Linked DNA regions of Marinagarivorans cellulosilyticus. The main gene of each other region encodes a partner of the protein of the gene in region 3 in a complex. Links are inferred from orthologs where the notes say so. Each region holds a gene or a part of one and is shown on either strand. Other genes may lie near its edges.

Region 1 (10,549 bases), 1.9 Mb from region 3 along the record:
CTCACCCAAGCCGTTAATCGTACACTCCACTTGGCGAACCCCATTCATCACCGCCGCTAAAGAGTTAGCCACAGCCAAACCTAAATCGTTATGGCAATGGGTCGAAAATATGGCTTTATCGCTATTGGGCACAGCTTCAATTAAGCGCTTAAACATAGCACCGTACTCTTCTGGCTCACCATAACCTACCGTGTCGGGCACGTTAATCGTGGTGGCTCCAGCCGCAATTGCGGCCTCGGTAATACGGCACATAAAATCAAATTCGCTACGGCTGCCATCTTCCAAGCTAAATTCAACATCATCGGTATAATTTCGCGCACGCTTAACCGCCTTCACAGCCTGCTCTAAAACCTTGTCCGGCGCCATTTGCAATTTGTACTGCATGTGAATCGGCGAAGTCGCTATAAAGGTGTGTATACGCGAAGAGTTGGCCCCTTTTAAGGCTTCAGCCGCACGATCGATATCGGCATAAACAGCGCGCGCCAAACTACAAACGGTTGAATCTTTAACTGCCTGCGCAACTGCCCTTACCGACTCAAAATCACCATTGCTCGCAATGGCAAAGCCCGCCTCAATAACATCAACACGCATTTTTTCTAACATTTTAGCAATGCGTACTTTTTCATCTTTGGTCATCGATGCGCCGGGGCTTTGCTCACCGTCACGCAACGTTGTATCGAAAATCACTAACTTTTGCTTGCTCATACTTGGAATTCCCTGCTGATTAGGGCCGTTAAACTTGTTTTTTATTTAAGAAAGGAAGGGCGGTACGCTGCGACCCGAGCCCATTACTGGGACGCAGGGGAGATAAGTCGTAGGAGGTAAAGTGGGCTGTAGATTTTCACGTTTAAACTCAAAATAGTCGTCGCTGATGTACTCATTCTAGCTAGCGCGCAGGCACTCATCAACAGCCATCCTAATAAAAGAAATTATTTAGGACAAAATAACCACGGCATTACAAGAAACAAGCGGTAGACGAAACATAAAACCTCAAAAATCCCCTCTACCGGTTAATTTATCCTAGCGCCCCAAGCAACACCTAACGTTTAAAGTAACACCTAACGCTTAAAATCTAACATGCGCTGCAAGGGCTTCATTGAGCGCTTGGCGAGTGCCGGATCTACAAATATTTCGTTATCCGCGCGATCAAAAACTTCGATCATGGCATCCAGCGTATTCATCGCCATCCAAGGGCAGTTAGCGCAACTGCGGCAAGTAGCGCCGGAGCCCGCCGTGGGCGCGATAATCAAGGTTTTATCTGGGCATGCCTGCTGCATTTTGTAAAAAATGCCTTGATCAGTCGCCACAATAAACTCAGGGTTCGGCAAAGTTGCCGCCGCCTGAATCAGTTGCGAAGTAGACCCTGCAACATCAGCTAATTCGACAACAGATTGCGGCGACTCTGGGTGCACCAGTATTGCCGCGTCGGGGTATAGCGCTTTCAAATCGAGCAAACCTTGCGCCTTAAATTCTTCGTGCACAATACAAGCCCCATCCCAGCACAGCACATCGGCTCCGGTTTCACGCTGCACGTAGGCCCCCAAATGCTTATCGGGCGCCCACAAAATCTTTTGCCCCAAGCTATCTAGGTGAGCCACCACCTCCTTTGCAATGCTTGACGTCACCACCCAATCGGCACGCGCCTTTACAGCAGCCGAGGTATTGGCGTAGACCACAACGGTGCGATCGGGATGCTGATCGCAAAAGTCGCTAAACTCTTGTGCCGGACAACCCAAATCTAAGGAGCAGGTTGCTTCAAGTGTCGGCATTAACACGCGCTTTTCTGGCGTAAGAATTTTGGCTGTTTCACCCATAAACTTCACGCCCGCAACAATCAATGTTTGAGCATTGTGTGTTTTGCCAAAACGCGCCATTTCCAAGGAATCAGAAACGCAACCGCCGGTCTGCTCGGCCAACGCCTGTATTACCGGGTCGGTATAGTAATGCGCAACAATAGCGGCATTATGCTTTTTAAGAAGCGCTTTAATGTGTACTATTTGCTCAGCCTCTTTGGCAGGATCCACCTTTGCTGGCTCTGGTAAGCGCTCTAAATGCGCCTTTACCAATGCCTGCGGAGAAAGAGCTTCAACATCTGACACAGTCATAGATAACCTCTAAAGTTGTAAAACCCAAAGCCCCAAGGCGAATCTAGCGCATTGCAGTTTGGTCTATACAGTAATAAAAGCAGCTATAAAATACAGCTATAAAAAAAGGGGAGCTAAGCTCCCCTTTTAGTAGAATGGTGGGTCGTACTGGATTCGAACCAGTGACCAATTGGTTAAAAGCCAACTGCTCTACCAACTGAGCTAACGACCCAAACTTGGTAATGGCGTTATAACAATTTACTAAACTAATACGTGGATTAGCGCACTAAATTATCGTCACCTAAAAAGAACTTATTTCCACCAAAAAAATTCTTTCTTTGTAATGGTGGGTCGTACTGGATTCGAACCAGTGACCAATTGGTTAAAAGCCAACTGCTCTACCAACTGAGCTAACGACCCCGAAAGAGGCGCATATCTTAATGATTTGAAAACAAAACGCAAGCAGTTTTTTAGCTATTTGTCGCCAAAATCTACTGACGCAAAAGCGGCCAAATTAAGGCCACAAAAAAGCGAGCCTCAAGCTCGCTTTAACCCTAGCGCACAACAGGCAACAGGCTAGCCTTCCGACATATATTTAATTGCGCTTTTAATTTCGTCTTCGGTGCAGTCGCTACAAGTTCCTTTTGGCGGCATAGCATTAATGCCATTCCATGCACTGTCGAATAACCCGCCTAAACCTTTTGCGCTAACCCTATCACCCCAAGCAACCGAGTCACCAAATTTAGGGGCGCCCGCAACGCCACTAGCGTGGCACGCCATACACTTAGTGTCGTACACATCTTTACCCGAACGAGGACCCGCAGCCACCTCAACAACGGCAGCAGCGCAAGCTTCGCCCGCCATACAAACTTCGCCAACTGGCTTAATTCGCTGCACAAGCTCCGAATCGGCCAATACAGCAACAGAACTTATAATCGCAACTGCAGCAACAAGGCCACGAGATACTACGGCTAATTTCACAGGTTTACTCCCAAGGTTTAATAAATTGCCGCAATTATAGCCGAAAGCAAGCTGCGAAGTGGCAGCTTACATTTGATCTAAATAAAACTTGCCGCTATCTCAATGCCTCAGACAGAAGGAAACGCATGATGCGCTGCGTATTTGCGCTACAGATGCGGCAGCAAACTGCTATAATGCCGCCCCTTTATTTTTCCACTTACTGCGCACAGCGCTCTACGGTTGAGATGTCTTATGGAACCGATGTTAACTATTGCCCTCAATGCTGCGCGCAAAGCCGCCGCAATTATTGAGCACTCTCTCGAACGCGTTGACCTTGTCCGCATTGAAACCAAAGGCCGCAACGATTTTGTGAGCGAAGTAGACCGCAAAGCCGAAGCCGAAATCCTATATCACCTAAAAAAGGCTTACCCCGATCACAGCTTTATAGGCGAAGAAGGCGGTGTTAGTGGCAACAGCAAAAGTGATTACGCCTGGATTATCGACCCCCTAGACGGCACCACCAACTTTTTACACGGCATTCCCCACTTTGCCGTTTCGATTGCTTGCACCTACAAAGGCCAGCTTCAACACGCCGTGGTGCTAGACCCCATTAAAAGAGAAGAATTTACCGCCAGCCGCGGCAAAGGCGCCACCTTAAACGAGCGCCGCATTCGCGTTACCGACCGCCGCAACCTTGATGGCGCCCTTATAGGCACAGGGATTCCCTTTAATGGTTTTGCGCTTGAGCACGTTGATGAATACCTCAACTGCCTTAAAGATGTTGCCAGCCAAACAGCCGGCGTTCGTCGCGCAGGCTCTGCCGCGCTCGACCTGGCCTACGTTGCTGCTGGCCGCTTTGACGGATTCTGGGAAATGAATTTAAAAGCGTGGGATATGGCCGCTGGCGTACTACTTGTGCAAGAAGCCGGCGGGCTTGTAAGCGACTTCAAAGGCGGCAACAGCCACATGGATTTCGGCCATGTAGTTTGTGGCGGCCCCAAAGTGTTCAAGCCGCTTTTACAGATTGTCGGCAAACACATGGGCGACATCTAGATTCTTGCCAGCCAGGCACAAAAAAGGCGCCGAGGGCGCCTTTTTTGTGCCTGAAAACAAATCAACATCAGCCCTGGGCCAGCAGTTCCCGCAAATTAATAATCGCCGCATTAGCGCGCGATATATAACTAGCCATTACTAACGAATGATTCGCCAATACCCCAAAGCCACTACCATTTAAAATGACGGGGCTAAACACGGCCTCCTGCGTAGCCTCTAGCTCGCGCACAATTTGCTGCATACTCACACCGGCATTTTTCTTTTCAAGCACTTCAGCAAAGTCGATTTCAACGGCCCGCAAAATGTGAATTAACGCCCATGCACTGCCTCGTGCCTCATAAAAAACATCATCAACCTCCAACCAAGGCGTCTTAATCTCTATTTCTTCAGGGGTATCGGTGGACTTTACCGCAGCCGAATCGCCGGCCAAATCTGTATTCAGGCGACGCTGGCCAACACTCGCGCTCAAACGCTGCGACAAACTCCCCAAGCGAGATTCAACCGTTGCCAACCAATAATTTAAATTGTCTGCACGGGCATAAAATTGTGCCGAATGACGATCCTCATCAACCAAACGATTGAGGTAATCCAGCACTTGATTCATACCGGCACGGTACTCCTTTTCCGTATTTGGCATAATCCAGCTAGAGTTATCAAAGTTAAAGTGCGGGTCGGCGATCATCAAGGCCTTATCTTCAACCGACTGCGACTGCGAGCGACTATAAGCTTCGCGCAGAGCCTTACTTAAATCTCGCACCTGTATCAACACGCCATATTCCCAATTCGCGCGGTTATCCAACCACACCCCTGGCGGGAAAATATCGTTTGAGACATACCCGTCAAGCATTACCTCCATAACCTCCAACAGCGTGACCGTCGTGGCAACGCCTTTAACCGCAACCTGTTCTGGCGGCACGTAAGTGAGTATGCGTGGGGCAACCTCAAAGGTGTCTGGCTCTTGGCTTTTAAACCAACCCCAAACAATCAAAATCAACAAAACAACAAGCAGCCCAATTAAAGCCAAGCGCAACCAGGGGCGGCCATCACTAACATCCTCAGAAACCCCCTTGAAAGCATCTACACACTTCGTGCGAGTCGCTTGCAGTCGCTGTGAAATTTTTTGCAACATCATGAGCCTAATCCCTACCAATAACGTGTAATGTAAGCATAGCCAACACTATAGAGGTTCCAGCAAATGAATGGCAGGGCTATTTCTAAGTTGAATATCACCCCTAACACGGTACGCCGGCGTTGCCTCATTCATAACCTGATAAATCCAACGCCCCTCTGCATCGTTACGCGCTAATATAAGCACCGCCTCTCGACTCTTTTCCACTCGAAGTGCAATCTGCACAACAGCGCCCCGAGCCTTAGCATTGCGGGCCGTTAAGTCGCGACCATTCAAATCGTACTTTTTCGTCAATAAATCGCTAAAATCTGGCGCTGGTAATTGGCGCGTCACAGCGGCATCTACTTTTTGCCGCAGCGCAGCCAAATTGGCTGAGCGAGGATAGTATTCTTTTAAAATCGACAAAAAGTAGCGCGCATGCTGCACACTCCCCTCACTAAGCTCACCTTCAAGCATTGCAATATAAGCGGCCTCTATTTGCCTTAACCCTGCCTGCGCCCGAATATTGTCAGGGTCAATTAACAGTACCGCCTGATAACGATCGTAAGCATTATTATGCTGCGGCTGAGTATAATGCTTAGCCAAAAAGGCAGTATCAGCCTTATGCAATACGCGATCAATCAGCGCCTTCGGCGCTGACGATTCTTGTGCAGCAGCAAGCGAGGCCACAAAAAATAATGCCAATAAAACCACAAACCTGATAAAAAGTTGTTTATTGCGCCATGCATAACAGACATATTGCATGTTGTTCACCAAGATATTCGTTTCCAAAAAGAGCGCACCCTTGCAACCAGCATTCAAAAATTAGCGCCCACGATACCGCTAGTAATGCTTATAGAAAAGGGGTATAAGAGCGCCCACCAAATGATTGACACAATAAAATTAGCTTTGTCCCTGCGAGACAAGTCACAAGGATCGATCATTTATTGAACAAATGGATTCCAAAGCCGCTGGTTTTGAATAGAATGGAATTCCCTAAAAGAAGTGCTGTCGAACAGCAACGCCAATAATAAACCACTCAACCCACTCAGAAGTAATAAAACGCCATGAAACTGATAACAAAATTATCACTATTGCTGGTACTGGCAGCCTCCGCATTCAGCGCCTTTGCCGACACCGCCTTAGTCGAAACGAAAGATGAGTTCCTTCCCGTTGAAGAAGCTTACAAGGTTTCAATATCTGCTGAAGGCGACAAAGTCTATCTAGATTGGAACATTGCCCCTGGCTACTTCATGTATAAAGAGAAGTTTAAGCTCACAGCCAGCACGCCAGAAACCAAAACAACACTAGCGCCAGCGTTTGAAAAAGGGAAAATCAAGTTTGACCCTTACTTCAACAAAGACTTAGAAATTTACTATAACGCTACGCGCATTACCTTAAACACCGCAGAACTTGGCGATAAGTTTGAATTAAAACTTCGCTCGCAAGGCTGCGCCGATGCTGGCCTTTGCTACGCGCCACGCTCACAGTATTTCCAAATAGACCAATCAACAGGTGCTATTAGCGAAAGCAAAAAGGCCACCGTTGTTGCCGCTGAAGATCAAAAAACAGTCGTTCAAGAAGGCAGCGCAACGCCAGTAGCCGCAATTATCCCAGAAGAAGAAACCCACTCGTTTTTCTTCTATATTTTGCTCGCCATTGGCGGCGGCATTATCCTCAACCTAATGCCTTGCGTATTCCCTGTTTTATCACTTAAAGCTCTTAGCTTTGCCTCTCACTCCGAAGGCGCTCATAGTCATCAAGCGCATGGCTGGGCTTACACTGGGGGCGTTATCGGCTCGTTCGTTATTGTTGCCATTGTTATTATCGCTTTACGCTCTGCTGGCACCGCTGCAGGCTGGGGCTTTCAGCTACAGTCGCCTGTTTTTGTCGCAGCGGTTATGTACCTGTTTTTGGTGATGGGCTTAAGTTTGTCCGGCGTTATTTACTTCGGCACCGGTTTAATGGGCGTAGGCCAAGGCCTTACTAGCAGCGACGACCTTAAAGGCTCATTCTTTACTGGTGTATTAGCTGCTGTGGTTGCTAGCCCATGTACAGGCCCAATGATGGCACCAGCACTTGGCTTTGCGTTAACTCAGCCTTGGTACACCTCTATATTCATCTTTATTGCACTAGGTTTTGGCTTGGCATTACCCTTCTTGGCGCTGAGCTACAGCCCAGCACTCGCACGCGCCTTACCAGCACCTGGCACATGGATGGAAGTTCTAAAGCAATTCTTAGCTTTCCCAATGTATATCACCAGCGCATGGTTGCTCTACGTGTTTGGCAATCAAGTCGGCATGACTGGCGTATTCTTCTTAGCATTAGGCGGCATTGCTATCGTTTATGCTATTTGGGTATTCCAACATATCCCCGAAAAAGGGGTTGGCAAATGGATTGCGCGCGTATCAGGCTATGCGGCCTTAGTTGCCGCAGCCTACATTGGTTATAACGGCGAGACCTTCAAAAAAGACGAAACTTGGCAGAACTTCACCCCCACAATCGTGCAGGAGCTACGCGCAAACGGGCAGCCAGTATTTGTCGATTTCACCGCCGACTGGTGCATCACCTGTAAAGCAAATGAAGCCATCGCAATTGACCGCGATGAGTTCCGCGAGCTAGTGGCCGAACTCAATTACGCCAAGGTGAAGGGGGACTGGACAAACGAAGACCCGAACATTACAGCTGTACTAACCGAATACAAGCGCAGCGGTGTGCCGCTTTACTTAGTATTCCCAGCAGACACTAGCAAACCTGCAGAGGTTCTCCCCCAGATCCTAACTAAGGATATGGTGTTAGAAGCACTCAGGCGCAACGCTGGCGATAACAAGGTTGCCGCGAACTAAAAAAGCAACCATTACTAAAAGGGCCCCTAGGGCCCTTTTTTATTGCTCAAAACTATCACAACGCCTATCGCGCAATATAACTCCCTTAAATTTCGGCAATTTAGCAGGCATTTGCAGAGATTTACGCTAAACCATCTTATTGATATAGACAGTCAGATACAATTTAGGCACAATCACGCCCTACTTTTTTTGCGAAGCCCCGCGCAGTAATTGCGCTTCGCTTCGCTAACGACTGACTCAACTAAGCGACTCCCCACATTGGTGATCACTTAGAAACTTCAACGAGGAACGCCCATGGCAAGTATTCTGGTTCTCCACGGCCCCAACCTTAATCTATTAGGTACCCGTGAGCCCGAAACCTATGGCCGCGACACCCTCGATGACATAAACAAGCGCATACAGTCTCAGTGCCAAGATGCGGGCCATGCTGTCACTATTTTACAAAGCAATGCAGAACACGAACTGATAGACGCTATTCATAAAGCTCGCATTCAGCTCGTCGACTTTATTGTAATTAACCCGGCAGCATTTACCCATACAAGTGTCGCCCTTAGAGATGCACTTGCAGGTGTGGCTATACCCTTTGTGGAGTGCCACCTCTCAAATGTGCATGCTCGCGAACCGTTTAGGCAGCATTCGTATTTATCCGATATTGCTAAGGGCGTTATTTGCGGCTTCGGAGCCACCAGTTACACACTCGCACTGATCGCGGCATTTGATGCGCTCGGTGCAAACACTTAATTTATTGATCCCAAAAGAAGAGGTCATCATGGATATTCGTAAAATCAAAAAGCTAATAGAGCTACTTGAAGAATCCAATATTGAAGAGCTAGAAATTAGCGAAGGCGAAGAGTCAGTACGCATTAGCCGTGGCTCTCGCAACCAAATGGTGCCCATGCAAGCGTATGCGCAACCCGCACCCGCTGCGCCAGCTCCAGCGCCCGCCGCAGCCGCTCCTACTGCCGCGCCGGCCGCTGCACCTGCAGCGCCAACTGGCCACGCCGTTAAGTCGCCAATGGTTGGCACTTTTTATGGCGCATCCAGCCCAGGCGCCGACAATTTTGTTAGCGTAGGCCAAACCGTTAAAGTTGGTGATGTTATTTGTATTGTTGAAGCCATGAAAATGATGAACCAAATCGAAGCCGATAAAGCCGGCGTAATCGAAGAAATTTTGGTTAAAGATGGCGAGCCAGTTGAGTTCGACCAGCCCCTCGTTATCATCGCCTAAGCCACTGAGGAATACCCATGTTGTTTGACAAGGTTCTCATAGCCAATCGCGGTGAAATTGCACTGCGCGTATTACGCGCCTGCAAAGAGCTCGGCATTAAAACCGTCGCGGTTTATTCACAAGCCGACAAAGACTTGATGCACGTTAAACTTGCTGACGAGTCTGTTTGCATTGGCCCCAACGCCTCCACAAATAGTTACTTAAATATTCCAGCGATTATCAGCGCAATGGAAATTACCGACTCTGTAGCCGTTCACCCAGGCTACGGCTTCCTCGCGGAGAACGCTGACTTTGCAGAACAGGTCCATAAAAGTGGCTTCACGTTCATAGGCCCAGATGCCGACACCATTCGCTTAATGGGCGATAAGGTGTGCGCCATTGAAGCTATGAAGAAGGCAGGCGTCCCCACAGTACCGGGTTCCGACGGCGCACTTCCCGAAAACGACCCACAGCGCTGCCTAGATATCGCCGCGCGCATTGGCTACCCGATTATTATTAAAGCGGCAGCCGGCGGTGGTGGTCGTGGCATGCGCGTCGTTCATACCGAAGCGGCGCTTATCAATTCTATTAACTTAACGCGCTCTGAAGCACAATCTTGCTTTGGTGACGGCACAGTATATATGGAGAAATTCCTCCAAAACCCACGCCACGTCGAAGTTCAAGTTATGTCTGATGGGCAAGGCAACGCCGTTCACCTTTACGATCGCGACTGCTCACTGCAGCGCCGCCATCAAAAAGTATTGGAAGAAGCCCCCGCACCGCACCTTGACGAAGAAGCTCGCCAGGCCGTTTTTGCCTCTTGCGTAAAAGCCTGTATTGATATCGGTTACCGTGGCGCCGGTACCTTCGAGTTTTTATACGAAGACGGTAGCTACTACTTTATCGAGATGAATACCCGTATTCAGGTTGAGCACCCCGTTACCGAAATGATTACCGGTATCGATCTTATCAAAGAGCAAGTTCGCGTTTGCTCTGGGCTGCCACTTAGCATCACTCAAGATGACGTACAGGTTCGCGGGCACGCATTTGAGTGTCGCATTAACGCCGAAGACCCAGACACCTTCATGCCAAGCCCAGGAACCATTAGCGCATTTCATGCTCCTGGCGGGTTAGGTGTACGAGTAGACTCACACATTTACTCAGGCTACAAAGTGCCGCCTTACTACGATTCTATGATCGCTAAGGTGATCACCCATGCACGCGATCGCTCTGCAGCCTTAACGCGTATGCGCGTTGCGCTCGACGAATTGATTATCGACGGCATCAAAAC
Region 2 (8,476 bases), 1.3 Mb from region 3 along the record:
CATCAGCAAGCCAATGACAGTCGTCATTAACGCCAATGCAATAGACACCTCATAAGAAGGAACTGTATCCGACCAACTCCATACTGTAGCTGCCAAAATAGCCGCGGCAGGAGGGCTCGCCAAACCAACAAAATAACGCTTGTCGACAACCTCGACCTGAGTATTGAAGCGCGCCAAGCGCAATGCCGCGCAAGCACAGAAGATGAACGCCGCCGCCCAACCAAGCTTTCCTAAAGGCTCTAACCCCCAGCTAAACATGACCAATGCTGGCGCAAGCCCAAAGGAAACCATATCCGAAAGACTGTCATACTGAACACCAAACGCGCTAGTGGTATTGGTCATGCGGGCAACGCGGCCATCAAAACCATCGAGCATTTGGGCGGCAAAAATCGCCATGCCTGCATTAGCAAAATCACCATTCATACCCGAAACAATCGCGAAAAAGCCAGCAAAAAGAGCAGCAGTGGTAAATAAATTAGGGAGCAAATAAACGCCCTTACGGCGAATTTTCTTTCCCTTTTCCTCTACCTCTTCAACATGCTCATCCACAATCTGTGAGATTGGATGCTCTTCCACATCGTTAAAGTTGTTGTCATCTGGATTCGACATAATAAGTTCAACTCGCAATAGTTGGGACAATCCCGTTAAATTCACCAGCGCATCATACTCTTGCTAACGATGATGCCAAGCCCTGCCAGCAATAGATAGTTGCCACACCAATCACGCAGCCATCAATTAACACTTGGTATATTGATGGCTTGACCTGCAATAACAAATCGAGCCTTACTATGCGCACAATCGAGATTCCAGGCTACACCATAAAACGCCCTCTAGATAAAGGCGGTATGGCGACGGTCTATTTAGCAGTACAAACATCGCTCGCAAGGCAAGTCGCCATTAAGGTTATGAGCGAAGAGCTTAGTAAAGACCAAAGTTTTGCTGAGCGCTTTGACCAAGAGGCCAAAATAGCTAGCAGGCTAGCTCACCCTAACATTGTCACCATTTTCGACTATGGGTCGATTAGCACCGAGAAAGAGTCTACCTCGTACCTTGTAATGGCTTTTATTGACGGTCAAGACTTAAAAACACTGCAACCTAAACTTCCTTTGGTGACACGGTTACAGGTCATTCAAGATATTGCCAATGCGCTCCACTACGCGCACCAGCAAGGAGTTATTCACCGCGATATAAAACCACAAAATATATTGTTACAAAAAGATAGTCATCGAGCACTACTGACCGATTTCGGTATTGCTAAAGCCCACAAAAATACGCAAGAGCTCACACAAACAGGGATGACACTGGGCACCCCCCACTATATGAGCCCAGAGCAAGCTCTTGGCAAAGTGATTGATCATCGAGCCGACATTTATAGCTTGGGCGTGGTACTGTATTTTTTATTAACAGGGCAAACGCCCTACAACGGGGACTCCGAAGTAGAAATAGGTATTAAGCACTCTATTGACCCAATCCCCAATTTACCTGAAATATTCGCATGCTTTCAGGCCATTATTGACAAATCCCTCGCTAAATCTCCTGAAAACCGATACCAAACAGCGCAAGAATTTTCAGAAGCTATTGGAAGGGTATCGATCGACAACTTAACTACGTTGGTGCAGTCAATAAATAATCAAAGCGAAGCCCCAACCCAAATATCCACAGCACCACCACAATTACACCAAAGCACAAAAGAACAAAGCCGCCTAAATAATATTAAAACGACCGCAATCAGCACCGTCGTCACAACCACACTATTGCTTTTAGCATTTTGGTTTTTTCAGCCCATAATGCAAAAACAAGACGCACCCCCGCGTGAGCCTGAAAAAAAACGCCTAACACTTCAAACGGAGCCGGCACGAGCAGAAGCAAATAGAAACCGCGACACCATCAAAACCGCACTAACTTGCCAATACACAACAATTAATACTTGGGGGAATGGCTGGCAGGGACGTATATCACTATCGAATACGTCCAACCAAACGATTAACCAATGGAGGATTACTTTTACGCTGCCTTCAAATAGCCGTATTACAAATTCTTTCGTCACCCAAATTGCCAGCAACGAAAACGCAATAACTTTAACGCCGCACGACTGGAATAAGATAATAAACGCCAACACTACATTAAAACTAGAATTCCAAGGGAACGGGGCAGCACCAAACCAGTTAAGTGATCTACACTGTAATGGTTAATTAAAAGTACGTTTTATCTAATCACACAAGGATGCTAGTGATGATATTCAACCTTCGGTTTCTGCTGCTCGTTATATTTTTCTGGCTGTCACCACACAGTCAAGCACAACCACCACGGCTAATGCTGGCCAATACATATCACTTAGAACAAGCCATAGACTTAAGCGATTACTGGGTCAGCGAAAAACTGGATGGCATTCGTGCTTACTGGGACGGCACAGACCTTAAAACCCGCAATGGGAATACGATAAAACTGCCAGTCCATCTAAAAAACACACTACCCAACACACCTTTAGATGGAGAGCTATGGCTAGGCAGGCAAACATTTGACAAAATCAACGCGCTAATCCACACCCGCACACCCACTTCACAGCAGTGGCTCGGCGTTCAATATAAAGTTTTTGACCTCCCTCAATATGCAGGCGAATTCAACGAACGGCTATCGACTCTTCAGGCAATGTACGCAGAATCCCCTAATACTTTCTGGTCGCCAGTCGAGCAATTTAAAGTCGAAAACCAAACGCAACTGGAACAACATCTACTAGACATCGAAAAACTCGGTGGCGAAGGCCTAATGCTACACAAAGGCAGCAGCCTCTACGCCGGCACAAGAACCAATGATTTACTCAAACTTAAAAGCTTCCAAGATGCTGAAGCCGTAGTCATTGGCCATACTGCAGGCAAAGGGAAATACACCGGAATGGTCGGGGCACTTATCGTAAAAATAGAAGGTGGCGTAACATTCAATATTGGCACAGGCCTGAGCGACGCGGATCGCGCCACCCCACCAACAATAGGCAGTGTTATCACTTACAAATATTTTGGCTTAACGCATAAAGGCACGCCGCGTTTTGCCAGCTACCTGCGAACACGCACTAGCAAAGTCGCAAACTAGTGAGTCACAGCTATACTGTATAAAAAAACAGCACAAGGAAAGTTATGTCTCTTGCCGTTATTCATACTCGCGCGCTGCTAGGCGTAGAAGCCCCCTGCGTACAAACCGAGGTCCATCTCGCCAATGGTTTACCTGCATTTACCATTGTTGGCCTGCCAGAAACCGCCGTAAAAGAAAGTAAAGATCGCGTACGCAGCGCCATTGTGAATAGTCACTTTGAATTCCCTCAGCGCCGCATTACTGTGAATCTTGCGCCAGCAGATCTCCCAAAACAAAGTGGTCGCTACGATTTAGCCATTGCATTGGGCATTCTTGCTGCATCAGAGCAAATCCCTTCAACCCAATTGAACAATTACGAATTTATTGGCGAGCTTGCTCTAACAGGAGAACTACGCGGTGTTCGCGGCGCCATTGCTAGCGCAAAAGCCTGCGTCAACGCCAACAGAGTACTTATTTGCCCTAAAGCCAACGAACCAGAGGCCGCATTTTGCGCAGCACAAAATAGCCTAGTCGCAAGCACATTACTCGAAGTTGCCGCACACCTGCATCAACGCGTAAGCCTACCCAACCCAGAAGTTAATTTAGCCCCGCAAAGCGCTACAAGCTACCCAGACCTTGCCGATATAAAAGGCCAACTACAAGCCCGCCGCGCGCTCGAGGTTGCCGCAGCTGGGGGGCACAACTTGCTTTTTTTTGGCCCGCCAGGAACGGGGAAGAGCATGCTGGCAGCCAGGCTTGGCGGTATTTTACCGCCTCTTAGCAATGACGAGGCGCTGGACGTTGCCACTATTCAGTCAATCATCGGCAATAGCCAACCAGAGCTATGGCGCCAACGGCCATTTAGATCTCCGCATCACACCGCCTCTGGCGTAGCGTTAGTTGGCGGAGGCGGGCAACCAAAGCCAGGCGAAATCTCACTCGCCCATCAAGGTGTACTGTTCCTTGATGAACTACCTGAATTTCCACGCTCGGTCCTTGAGGTATTGCGTGAACCCCTCGAAAGCGGCCGTGTCTCAATATCGCGCGCCAACGCACAAGTCGAATTCCCGGCACAATTTCAACTTATTGCAGCAATGAATCCGTGCCCGTGCGGTTATGTTGGTGATCAAACACAACGCTGCCGGTGTAGCCCGCAACAAATAGCCCGCTATCGGCAAAAAATATCAGGCCCGCTATTAGACCGTATTGACCTACACGTACCTGTGGCCACCCTCCCGATTAGTGACCTACATAGCAAACCGCAAGGCGAATGTAGCGCAACCGTAAGAGCGCGAGTTGAGCACTGCAGGGCACATCAACTCCAGCGGCAACAGTGCCCAAACAGTCAGCTCAAGGGCAATTTATTACAGGAACATTGCAGCCTAGACCTAGCCAGCAAAAACCTACTTGCGCAAGCCGTGACGAAACTTAACATGTCTGCTCGTGGTTACGACCGCATATTACGCGTATCCCGAACACTGGCCGATATGGCTGGCGAAGCCCATATATCGGCAACACATTTAGGCGAGGCGCTCAATTACCGCGCACTCGACCGTTCACAGCAACTCTAAAGCAATGGCTGTCGCCTCACCACCACCAATACACAAACTCGCTATACCGCGCTTTTTTTGCTGCGATTGTAGCGCCGCAATCAGCGTTACAATAAGTCTCGCACCCGAGGCACCTAGCGGGTGCCCCAACGCACACGCACCGCCATGAATATTCACCTTATTGGCATCCAAAGCTAAGTCATGTATCGCAGCCATCGTCACCACGGCAAAGGCTTCGTTGATTTCAAACAAATCAACATCGGCGATATCCCAGCCGCTCTTCGCTAATACCTGCTCAATTGCCCCAACAGGCGCCGTTGTAAACCATTCGGGGGCTTGTGCATGCTCTGCGCAGGCTTTTATTTCTGCTAAAGGGGCAAGGCCTCGCGCTAGCGCTTCGCTTTTAGGCATCAATAATAATGCTGCAGCGCCATCGGCAATTGAGCTGGCATTTGCCGCCGTAACCGTGCCGCCAGTTTTAAAGGCCGGCTTTAAAGTGGGTATTTTTTCGGGCTTGGCTATTTCGATTGACTCATCACGCTCAACAGTCACTACCCCCTTACGCCCTTCAAGCGTTATTGGCGTTATTTCTGATTTGAAATGATTGTCATCTACCGCTTGCCGCGCGCGCCGCAGCGACTCTAAAGCAAAGGCATCTTGCGCTTCGCGTGAAAAACCGTACTTTTCCGCTGTAGCCTCCGCAAATACGCCCATTAGCTGCCCGCTATAAGCGTCTTGCAAGCCATCGGTAAACATGTGATCCAGCAGTTCACCATGCCCTAAGCGATAACCACTTCTAGCCTTTGCCAGCATGTGCGGCGCATTGCTCATACTCTCCATGCCACCAGCAATCAGTAACTTCGCGCTACCCGCTCGGATAGCATCTACGCCTTGCATAACGGCCTTCATCCCAGAACCGCAAACCTTATTCACCGTGGTAGCACAAACACTGGCAGGCAAACCGGCTTTGAGCACAGCCTGCCTAGCAGGCGCCTGCCCCACACCGGCCGGTAAGACGCAGCCCATAATAGCCGCCTCTATTTGATCAGACGCCAAATCACCATTTCGCAACGCGCCAGTGATAGCCGCCGCGCCTAAATCCGCTGCAGTGCAAGTACTTAAAGCCCCTTGCATAGCGCCCATAGGGGTTCTCGCCATGCCTACAATCACTACATTATCTAAAAGAGCCGTCATATTGCCCCTCCTTATTGAGTTCTCAGCTTAACGAGTTTGTTTTTTTATTTCACACTCTAACAGTAAAGTCTAACGGTTTAGCGTTTGCTTACTTGATGGTACACTTGCGCCCATTTTTTGGCTTACGTGAATACAATGGCTTACCCCTTGTTAGTGCGTGCGCCGCAACAAACGTAAACGCGGTAGACCGGCATCATGAATTTAAATTACCTAAGCTTTGAACAAGATATCGCCAAATTTGAAGGCCAAATTGCTGAGCTGAAGCTCGCCAGCACAGATCAAGATATCGACATATCGGATGAAATTGACAGCTTGCGACAAAAGCTCAAAAAAGAAACCGAAAGCATTTACAACAATTTAACCCCGTGGCAAACGGTGCAAGTAGCCCGTCATCCGCAACGCCCTTACACCAGCGATTACATATCGCGTATGGTTGACGATTGGGACGAATTGCATGGCGATCGTCACTTTGGTGATGACGCCGCTATTATCGGTGGCATTGGTCGTATTAACGGTCGCAGCGTAATGATTATTGGCGAAGAAAAAGGCCGTAGCGTACAAGAAAAAGTATCGCGAAATTTCGGCATGCCCCGCCCCGAAGGTTACCGCAAGGCTTTGCGTTTAATGGAAATGGCCGAACGTTTTAAGCTTCCAATTATCACCCTTATTGACACACCAGGAGCCTACCCCGGCATTGATAGCGAAGAACGCGGTATTAGTGAAGCCATTGCGCAAAACCTCGCCGTTATGAGCCGCTTGCGCACCCCAATCATTTGCACGGTTATCGGAGAAGGATCATCTGGCGGCGCATTGGCCATTGGCGTGGGCGACCACCTCAATATGCTGCAATACGCAACTTACTTTGTTATCTCCCCCGAAGGCTGCGCCAATATCATTTGGAAAACCGTAGAAAAAGCACCACTTGCTGCAGAAGCTATGGGTGTAACCTCAAGTAAACTTGAAGAACTTGGCATTATCGACGAAACCATTTTAGAGCCACTCGGCGGCGCGCACCGCAACCCCGATGAAATGGCCAATGCCCTAAAGGAACGCTTAAGCGCACAACTCGATGAACTTTGCGCAACAGACCCAGACGAGCTTCTAGCAAAACGCTACGAACGCCTAATGAGTTACGGCAACGAATAAACATCTAACGCCCTTCGGGGCGTTTTTTATAAGCGAAGAATGAGGACTAACACATGCATATCGTGATTACCGGCGCAAACCGTGGAATTGGATTAGCACTCACGCAGTACTACCTAGCACAAGGCCATAAAGTCACCGCCGTGTGCCGCCAAAATTCAAGCGCCCTTGAAGCAACCCAAGCACATATCATTAGCAACATCGATATGAGCAACGAGGCGACCCTTACCGATTTAACCCACCAACTTCAAGACCAGAGCATCGACATCCTCATTAATAATGCCGGCATATTGCACAGCGAAACATTGCACGAATTCAATTCAAACACTATCGAGCAACAATTCCAGGTTAATGCATTAGCGCCAATTAACGTCACCCGCATGCTACTTCCGCAATTACACAGCGGCAGCAAAGTCGCTGTGATTACAAGCCGAATGGGCTCTATTGCTGATAATGGTTCTGGCGGTTACTACGGCTACCGAATGTCTAAAGCTGCATTAAATGCTGGAGCAAAGTCGCTAGCGATCGATCTTGCACCGCAAGGCATCAGCGTTGCTATATTGCACCCTGGGTTTGTACAAACCGATATGGTTGGGCATGCAGGTGACATATCGGCAGAAACAGCAGCGCAACGTCTAGCGGCAAGAATTGAAAACCTAAAACCAGAAAATACAGGCACCTTCTGGCACTCCAATGGCGAAGTTTTACCCTGGTAATTCATTAACAACAGTACTCAATTATGCTGCCTGCGGCCAAAAAATATCTCGACCAATATGCCGAGCCTTTAATTCACCAAACCGCAGCGCAGCGCAGCGAATGTTTTGCCGGCGCACCAACAGCGTATACTCACGTTTTAGTTATACCCTCTTACAACGAAAGCACAGCATTTGTTCGCCGCCTAACAACACAAATATTTGATAGCTGCAAAAAGCTGCTTGTTATTGTTGTAATTAACCAGCCTAAAGAGCGACATCGCAGTAGCACGCGCTTAAATCAGCGTTTGTGGGACTTTTGTCATTCCTCCTTACAAGGCGCAAGCCATAAAAAGGGTATTTATTCCCTAACGACACGCAGTAGTAAACAGTGTGATTTTTTGTGTGTTGACCAATTTAGTGAAGGCATTTCCAGCAAACAGGGTGTTGGTTACGCGCGCAAATTGGGATGCGACATTGCTGTCGACTTAATCGCAAAAGGGTATCTCAGTGAAAACTGGCTACATTGCACCGATGCAGACGCAACCCTTCCAAACGACTACTTCAGCGCGCCTTCAATAAACAAGCATTACAGCGCACTAAATTATGGCTTTACACACAGTTTTGCTAAAGTACATAAAAGCCAACACCAAAAAACCACCGAAGCCGCCAGCCTACTTTACGAAAGCAGCATACGCTATTACTGCAAGGGCTTAACCTATGCGGGTTCGCCTTACGCTTTTACAACGCTTGGTAGCGCAATTGCAATTCAACCCAATTATTACTGCTTGGTAAGGGGCTTTCCAAAACGTGCAGGCGGAGAAGATTTTT
Region 3 (4,782 bases):
TCTGGTAATATTGCGCCCCTTTTAGGTGAAGGTGGTTTAACCATGGCGCGCACAGTACGAGTGAAAATCTGCGGTATTACCTCGGTTGCCGATGCGCAAGTGGTTTGTGATGCAGGAGCGCAGGCGTTAGGGATTGTGTTTTACCCGCCAAGTCCGCGTTATGTGGCTGACCTAGCGGTTGCGCGCGACATTGCGCAGGCGGCCGGGCCATTTGTATCGGTAGTGGGTCTTTTTGTAAATCCAGATCCTAAGTACATAGAGCAAGTATTGCGAGAAGTGCCATTAAATTTACTGCAGTTTCACGGTGATGAAACGCCTGAAACTTGCGAGCGTTACGCCCGTCCATATATTAAAGCGCTACGTATGAAACCCGAAACCGATATTGCAGGGCTTGCCAATCAATATGTTGGTGCGCGAGGCATACTGCTGGATGCATACCGTAAAGGGGTGCCTGGCGGGACGGGGGAAACGTTCGATTGGAACGCTATTCCTCGGGATATTGTAAAGCCGTTGATATTGGCGGGCGGCTTGGCCCCTGCGAATGTGGCTGATGCGATTGCGAGTGTCGCGCCTTGGGCAGTCGATGTGAGCGGCGGTGTAGAAGCCAGCCCCGGCAAAAAAGACGAAAGCCTAATCAAACAATTTATGGCGAATGTCGCTAACTAAATATTGTGTGCTTTGCACCCTAAGCACACCCAATTGAGGGATACCGTGAGTATTATTGAGCAACCCACAGATTTTAATCAGCTGCCTGATGCGAAGGGCCACTTCGGTCAGTTTGGCGGGCGTTTTGTTTCTGAAACGTTGATCCATGCTCTAGACGAGCTTAGCGAAATGTATAACCGCTTAAAGGATGACGAGGAGTTCTGCCGAGAATTCGATCATGACTTGGCTCATTACGTTGGGCGTCCGTCGCCGTTATATTTTGCTGAGCGTTGGACAAAAAAAATTGGTGGTGCGCAACTGTTTTTAAAGCGTGAAGACCTTAATCACACGGGTGCGCACAAGGTTAATAACACCATTGGGCAAGCGTTGTTGGCAAAGCATTCGGGCAAAAAGCGCGTTATTGCCGAAACCGGTGCTGGCCAGCACGGGGTGGCAACAGCGACGGTAGCAGCACGTTTAGGTTTGGAGTGCGTGGTGTACATGGGGGCAGAGGATGTTAAGCGTCAGTCTCTTAATGTTTATCGTATGAAACTTTTAGGTGCCACTGTGGTGCCGGTTGAGTCTGGCTCTAAAACCTTAAAAGACGCCATGAATGAAGCCATGCGCGACTGGGTTACGAATGTTGACGATACCTTTTATATTATCGGTACTGCTGCGGGGCCACACCCATACCCGCAGTTAGTGCGTGACTTTCAATGCGTTATTGGGCGCGAGGCCCGTCAGCAATGCCTAGCGCAAACGGGGCGTTTACCGAATGCCTTAGTTGCTTGTGTGGGTGGTGGCTCTAATGCTATTGGTTTATTTCACCCGTTTTTGAATGATAAAGACGTTGCAATGTATGGCGTAGAAGCTGGTGGTCACGGCGTTGAAACGGGTAAGCATGCAGCCCCGTTAAACGATGGCGTGCCGGGAGTTTTGCACGGTAACCGCACCTATTTAATGGAAGACGAAAACGGCCAAATTATTGAAACTCACTCAATATCGGCAGGCTTAGATTACCCAGGCGTGGGCCCAGAGCACGCATGGTTAAAAGATGTGGGGCGCGTAAGCTATGTTCCCATTAACGATGATGAAGCCATGAACGGTTTTCGCAGCCTAACGCGGGTAGAGGGCATTATGCCTGCACTGGAATCGTCACACGCTATTGCTTATGCCGAAAAGCTCGCCGGCGAACTGAGCAAAGACGACATTATTATTGTTAACCTTTCTGGGCGTGGTGATAAAGATATTCTGACCGTTGCCGAAATTGATGGAATTAAGGTTTAAGATGAATCGAATAACAACAACTTTGGATGCACTAAAAACCGAAGGCCGAAAAGCACTAGTCACCTATATTGTAAATGGCGACCCTACGCCCGATACAACATTGCTAAGCTTGCACAGCATGGTTGCAAACGGTGCTGATATTATCGAGGTGGGTGTGCCTTTTTCGGACCCTATGGCAGAAGGCCCAACTATTCAGCGCGCCCATGAAAGAGCATTAGTTCATGGCATTAGCTTAACAAGCACGTTGGATATTATTGCGCAATTCCGCAAGACCAATACCACAACGCCTATAGTGCTGATGGGTTACGCCAACCCTGTTGAGCGCATGGGCTATGCGAATTTTGCTAAAAAAGCCGCCGCCGCAGGTGTTGATGGTTTATTAACCGTGGACTTACCGCCAGAAGAATCTTCCGATTTAGATGTTGAGCTTAAAGCGGTAGGTATTCAAAATATTTTCCTTGTCGCCCCAACTACTGCTGACGAGCGCATTGCGCACATCACCGCGTCTGCAACAGGCTTTATTTATTATGTGTCCTTAAAAGGGGTTACCGGAGCTGGTCATTTGGATGTGGATTCTGTAGCGCAAAAAGTCGCAGCTATACGAAGCACTACGGGTTTACCTGTGATGGTGGGCTTTGGTATTAAAGATGGTGCTAGCGCCAAAGCGGCTAGCCAAAGTGCTGATGGCGCCGTAGTGGGTAGTGCGTTGGTGGCACTAATGGCTGAAGGCTCTGCAGAAGAAATTGCACAGCGCGTGGGCGAAAAAGTCAGTGAAATTCGACAAGGTTTAGATGTTTAGACGTTGCAAAATTCACGGCTAAATATACGACTAAGTATGCGCGCTTAAATCACAGCGGCGCTAAAATCGATACACAGTAAACGCAGGCCCCACAGGGGAAGCAAGAGGCAAGTAGAATGAGTTGGTTTGATAAAATTGTCCCCAAAGTTGTCCGCTCAGATGAGCGAAAAAGCGCAAGCAACATTCCTGAAGGCTTGTGGCAAAACTGTAAAAAATGCGCTGCTGTTTTGTATCGCCCCGAATTAGAGAAAAATTTAGGTGTGTGTCCTAAATGCGACCACCATATGCGTATAGGTGCTCGCAAGCGCTTGGATTTATTTTTAGACAGTGGCGAACGAGAAGAGCTTGCAACAGACGTTTTACCCGTTGATCGTCTTAAATTTAAAGACGTGAAAAAATACAAAGACCGCTTAAGTACAGCGCAGAAAAAAACTGGCGAAAAAGATGCCTTAATCGCGATGCGCGGACAGTTAAAAGGTATGCCCGTTGTTGCTGTAGCGTTTGAGTTTGATTTTCACGGTGGTTCGATGGGCTATGTTGTGGGCGAGCGTTTTACCCGCGCTGCGAACCGCGCGTTGGAAGAGGGCATTCCCTTGGTGTGTTTTCCGGCTACCGGCGGTGCCCGTATGCAGGAAGCTTTAATTTCTTTGATGCAGATGGCAAAAACCAGTGCAGTGATAGAGCGCATGAAGCAGCAAGGCGTGCCTTACATCTCGGTAATGACAGACCCTGTTTATGGTGGCGTTTCTGCTAGTTTGGCGTTGTTAGGTGATATTAACGCGGCAGAGCCAGGTTCACGCGCTGGTTTTGCTGGCCCTAATATTATTGAGCAAACGATTCGTCAAAAATTACCTAAAGGGTTTCAGCGTGCAGAGTTTTTGTTAGAGCACGGTGCTATCGATATGATTATTCACCGCAGTGAAATGCGTGACACATTAGCGCGCCTATTAGCGAAAATGACAAACCAAGAGCAACCTGCCGCCTAATGACAGCACGTTTTAATACGCTCGCTGAGTGGTTGGCTTGGCAAGAAAGCCACCACCCGTCGGCCATCGATTTAGGTTTAGAGCGTGTTCGTATAGTGGCGGAGCGTTTAGGTGTGCTTTCGCCTAAAGCCCGGGTTATTACTGTCGCGGGCACTAACGGTAAGGGTAGCTGTGTTGCTACGCTTGAGGCATTGTTAAGTGCTGCCGGTAAGCGCTTTGGGGCCTATACTTCTCCGCACTTTATACGCTACAACGAACGCGTTCGCTTGCAGGGCCAGCCTGTTAGCGATGCACAGCTATGCGATACCTTTGCTCGCATAGACGAGGCCCGTGGTGATATTTCTCTAACGTATTTTGAGTTTGGCACCTTGGCCGCGATGGACATATTTAATCGCGAGCCGCTGGACTACTGGTTATTAGAGGTTGGTTTAGGTGGGCGCTTGGATGCCGTCAATATTGTTGCGCCTAGTGTCGCAGTAATTACATCGGTCGCTATAGATCACGAGGCTTGGTTAGGATCTACCCGCGAAGTTATAGGGGCGGAAAAAGCCGGCATTTGCCGCGCTGATGCTCCCTTGATTTGTGCCGATAGTGCTCCGCCAGAATCTGTGCGCAACCAGGTTGAGCAGCTAGGGTGCCCTGCGTTGTGGTGGGGCAAAGATTTTGGTGTTAAAGATAATACGCTGTGGACAAGCGCAGGTTTAAAACTCAGTGCTGCCGAAGTGCGTTTGCCATTGCCGAGTGTTGCAGCGGCTATACAGGTGTGCGAGTTGGAAGGGTGTTTACCCCAAGCCCAGCTTGTGAAAGCTATTGAGGCTGTGCAGTTAACTGGGCGAATGCAGTTATTACCGGTTGGAGATGTATCTTTGCTGCTGGATGTTGCGCACAACCCCGCGGCAGCAGAGCTGTTAGCCGCCGAGTTAAAGCGGCGTAGCTTCAAGCCAATGCCTGCCATTGTCGCTGTTATGGCAGATAAAGACTTAAATGGTGTATTGGCCCCTTTAATACCGTGGGTGAGCCACTGGCATTGTGTACTTCTTGCAGACAACCCTCGGGCAGCGCAAC

Evidence for each region.
Region 1: the proteins of accD (region 3) and accB are in contact, whole or in part, in a solved structure (PDB 8UXZ), measured with the Escherichia coli proteins. The link is inferred for Marinagarivorans cellulosilyticus from one-to-one orthologs.
Region 2: the proteins of accD (region 3) and MARGE09_RS04965 are in contact, whole or in part, in a solved structure (PDB 8UXZ), measured with the Escherichia coli proteins. The link is inferred for Marinagarivorans cellulosilyticus from one-to-one orthologs.

What each region holds. Positions count from the first base shown.
Region 1 is NZ_AP023086.1:688,542-699,090, reverse strand. What follows is about bases 7,630-10,549. They hold accB (acetyl-CoA carboxylase biotin carboxyl carrier protein), read left to right. Parts: upstream 7,630-8,820; coding sequence 8,821-9,279; downstream 9,280-10,549. Other genes in these bases: accC (acetyl-CoA carboxylase biotin carboxylase subunit), read left to right, coding at 9,300-10,549; aroQ (type II 3-dehydroquinate dehydratase), read left to right, coding at 8,346-8,792; MARGE09_RS02620 (protein-disulfide reductase DsbD family protein), read left to right, coding at 7,630-8,051. Also shown: MARGE09_RS02660 (2-isopropylmalate synthase), read right to left, coding at 1-705; quinolinate synthase NadA, read right to left, coding at 1,059-2,105; MARGE09_RS02640 (c-type cytochrome), read right to left, coding at 2,661-3,065; MARGE09_RS02635 (inositol monophosphatase family protein), read left to right, coding at 3,297-4,097; MARGE09_RS02630 (DUF2333 family protein), read right to left, coding at 4,165-5,226; MARGE09_RS02625 (hypothetical protein), read right to left, coding at 5,275-5,970; more of MARGE09_RS02620, read left to right, coding at 6,273-7,629. UniProt on the Escherichia coli protein: This protein is a component of the acetyl coenzyme A carboxylase complex; first, biotin carboxylase catalyzes the carboxylation of the carrier protein and then the transcarboxylase transfers the carboxyl group to form malonyl-CoA.
Region 2 is NZ_AP023086.1:1,238,041-1,246,516, reverse strand. The notes cover bases 5,178-7,980. They hold MARGE09_RS04965 (acetyl-CoA carboxylase carboxyltransferase subunit alpha), read left to right. Parts: upstream 5,178-6,005; coding sequence 6,006-6,956; downstream 6,957-7,980. Other genes in these bases: MARGE09_RS04955 (hypothetical protein), read left to right, coding at 7,693-7,980; MARGE09_RS04960 (SDR family oxidoreductase), read left to right, coding at 7,010-7,669; MARGE09_RS04970 (thiolase family protein), read right to left, coding at 5,178-5,810. In the rest of the region: pssA (CDP-diacylglycerol--serine O-phosphatidyltransferase), read right to left, coding at 1-609; MARGE09_RS04985 (serine/threonine-protein kinase), read left to right, coding at 789-2,192; MARGE09_RS04980 (DNA ligase), read left to right, coding at 2,233-3,087; MARGE09_RS04975 (YifB family Mg chelatase-like AAA ATPase), read left to right, coding at 3,132-4,637; more of MARGE09_RS04970, read right to left, coding at 4,623-5,177; more of MARGE09_RS04955, read left to right, coding at 7,981-8,476. UniProt on the Escherichia coli protein: Component of the acetyl coenzyme A carboxylase (ACC) complex. First, biotin carboxylase catalyzes the carboxylation of biotin on its carrier protein (BCCP) and then the CO(2) group is transferred by the carboxyltransferase to acetyl-CoA to form malonyl-CoA.
Region 3 is NZ_AP023086.1:2,550,319-2,555,100, forward strand. What follows is about bases 1,939-4,782. They hold accD (acetyl-CoA carboxylase, carboxyltransferase subunit beta), read left to right. Parts: upstream 1,939-2,847; coding sequence 2,848-3,717; downstream 3,718-4,782. Other genes in these bases: trpA (tryptophan synthase subunit alpha), read left to right, coding at 1,939-2,731; MARGE09_RS10355 (bifunctional folylpolyglutamate synthase/dihydrofolate synthase), read left to right, coding at 3,717-4,782. In the rest of the region: MARGE09_RS10335 (phosphoribosylanthranilate isomerase), read left to right, coding at 43-666; trpB (tryptophan synthase subunit beta), read left to right, coding at 718-1,932; more of trpA, read left to right, coding at 1,934-1,938.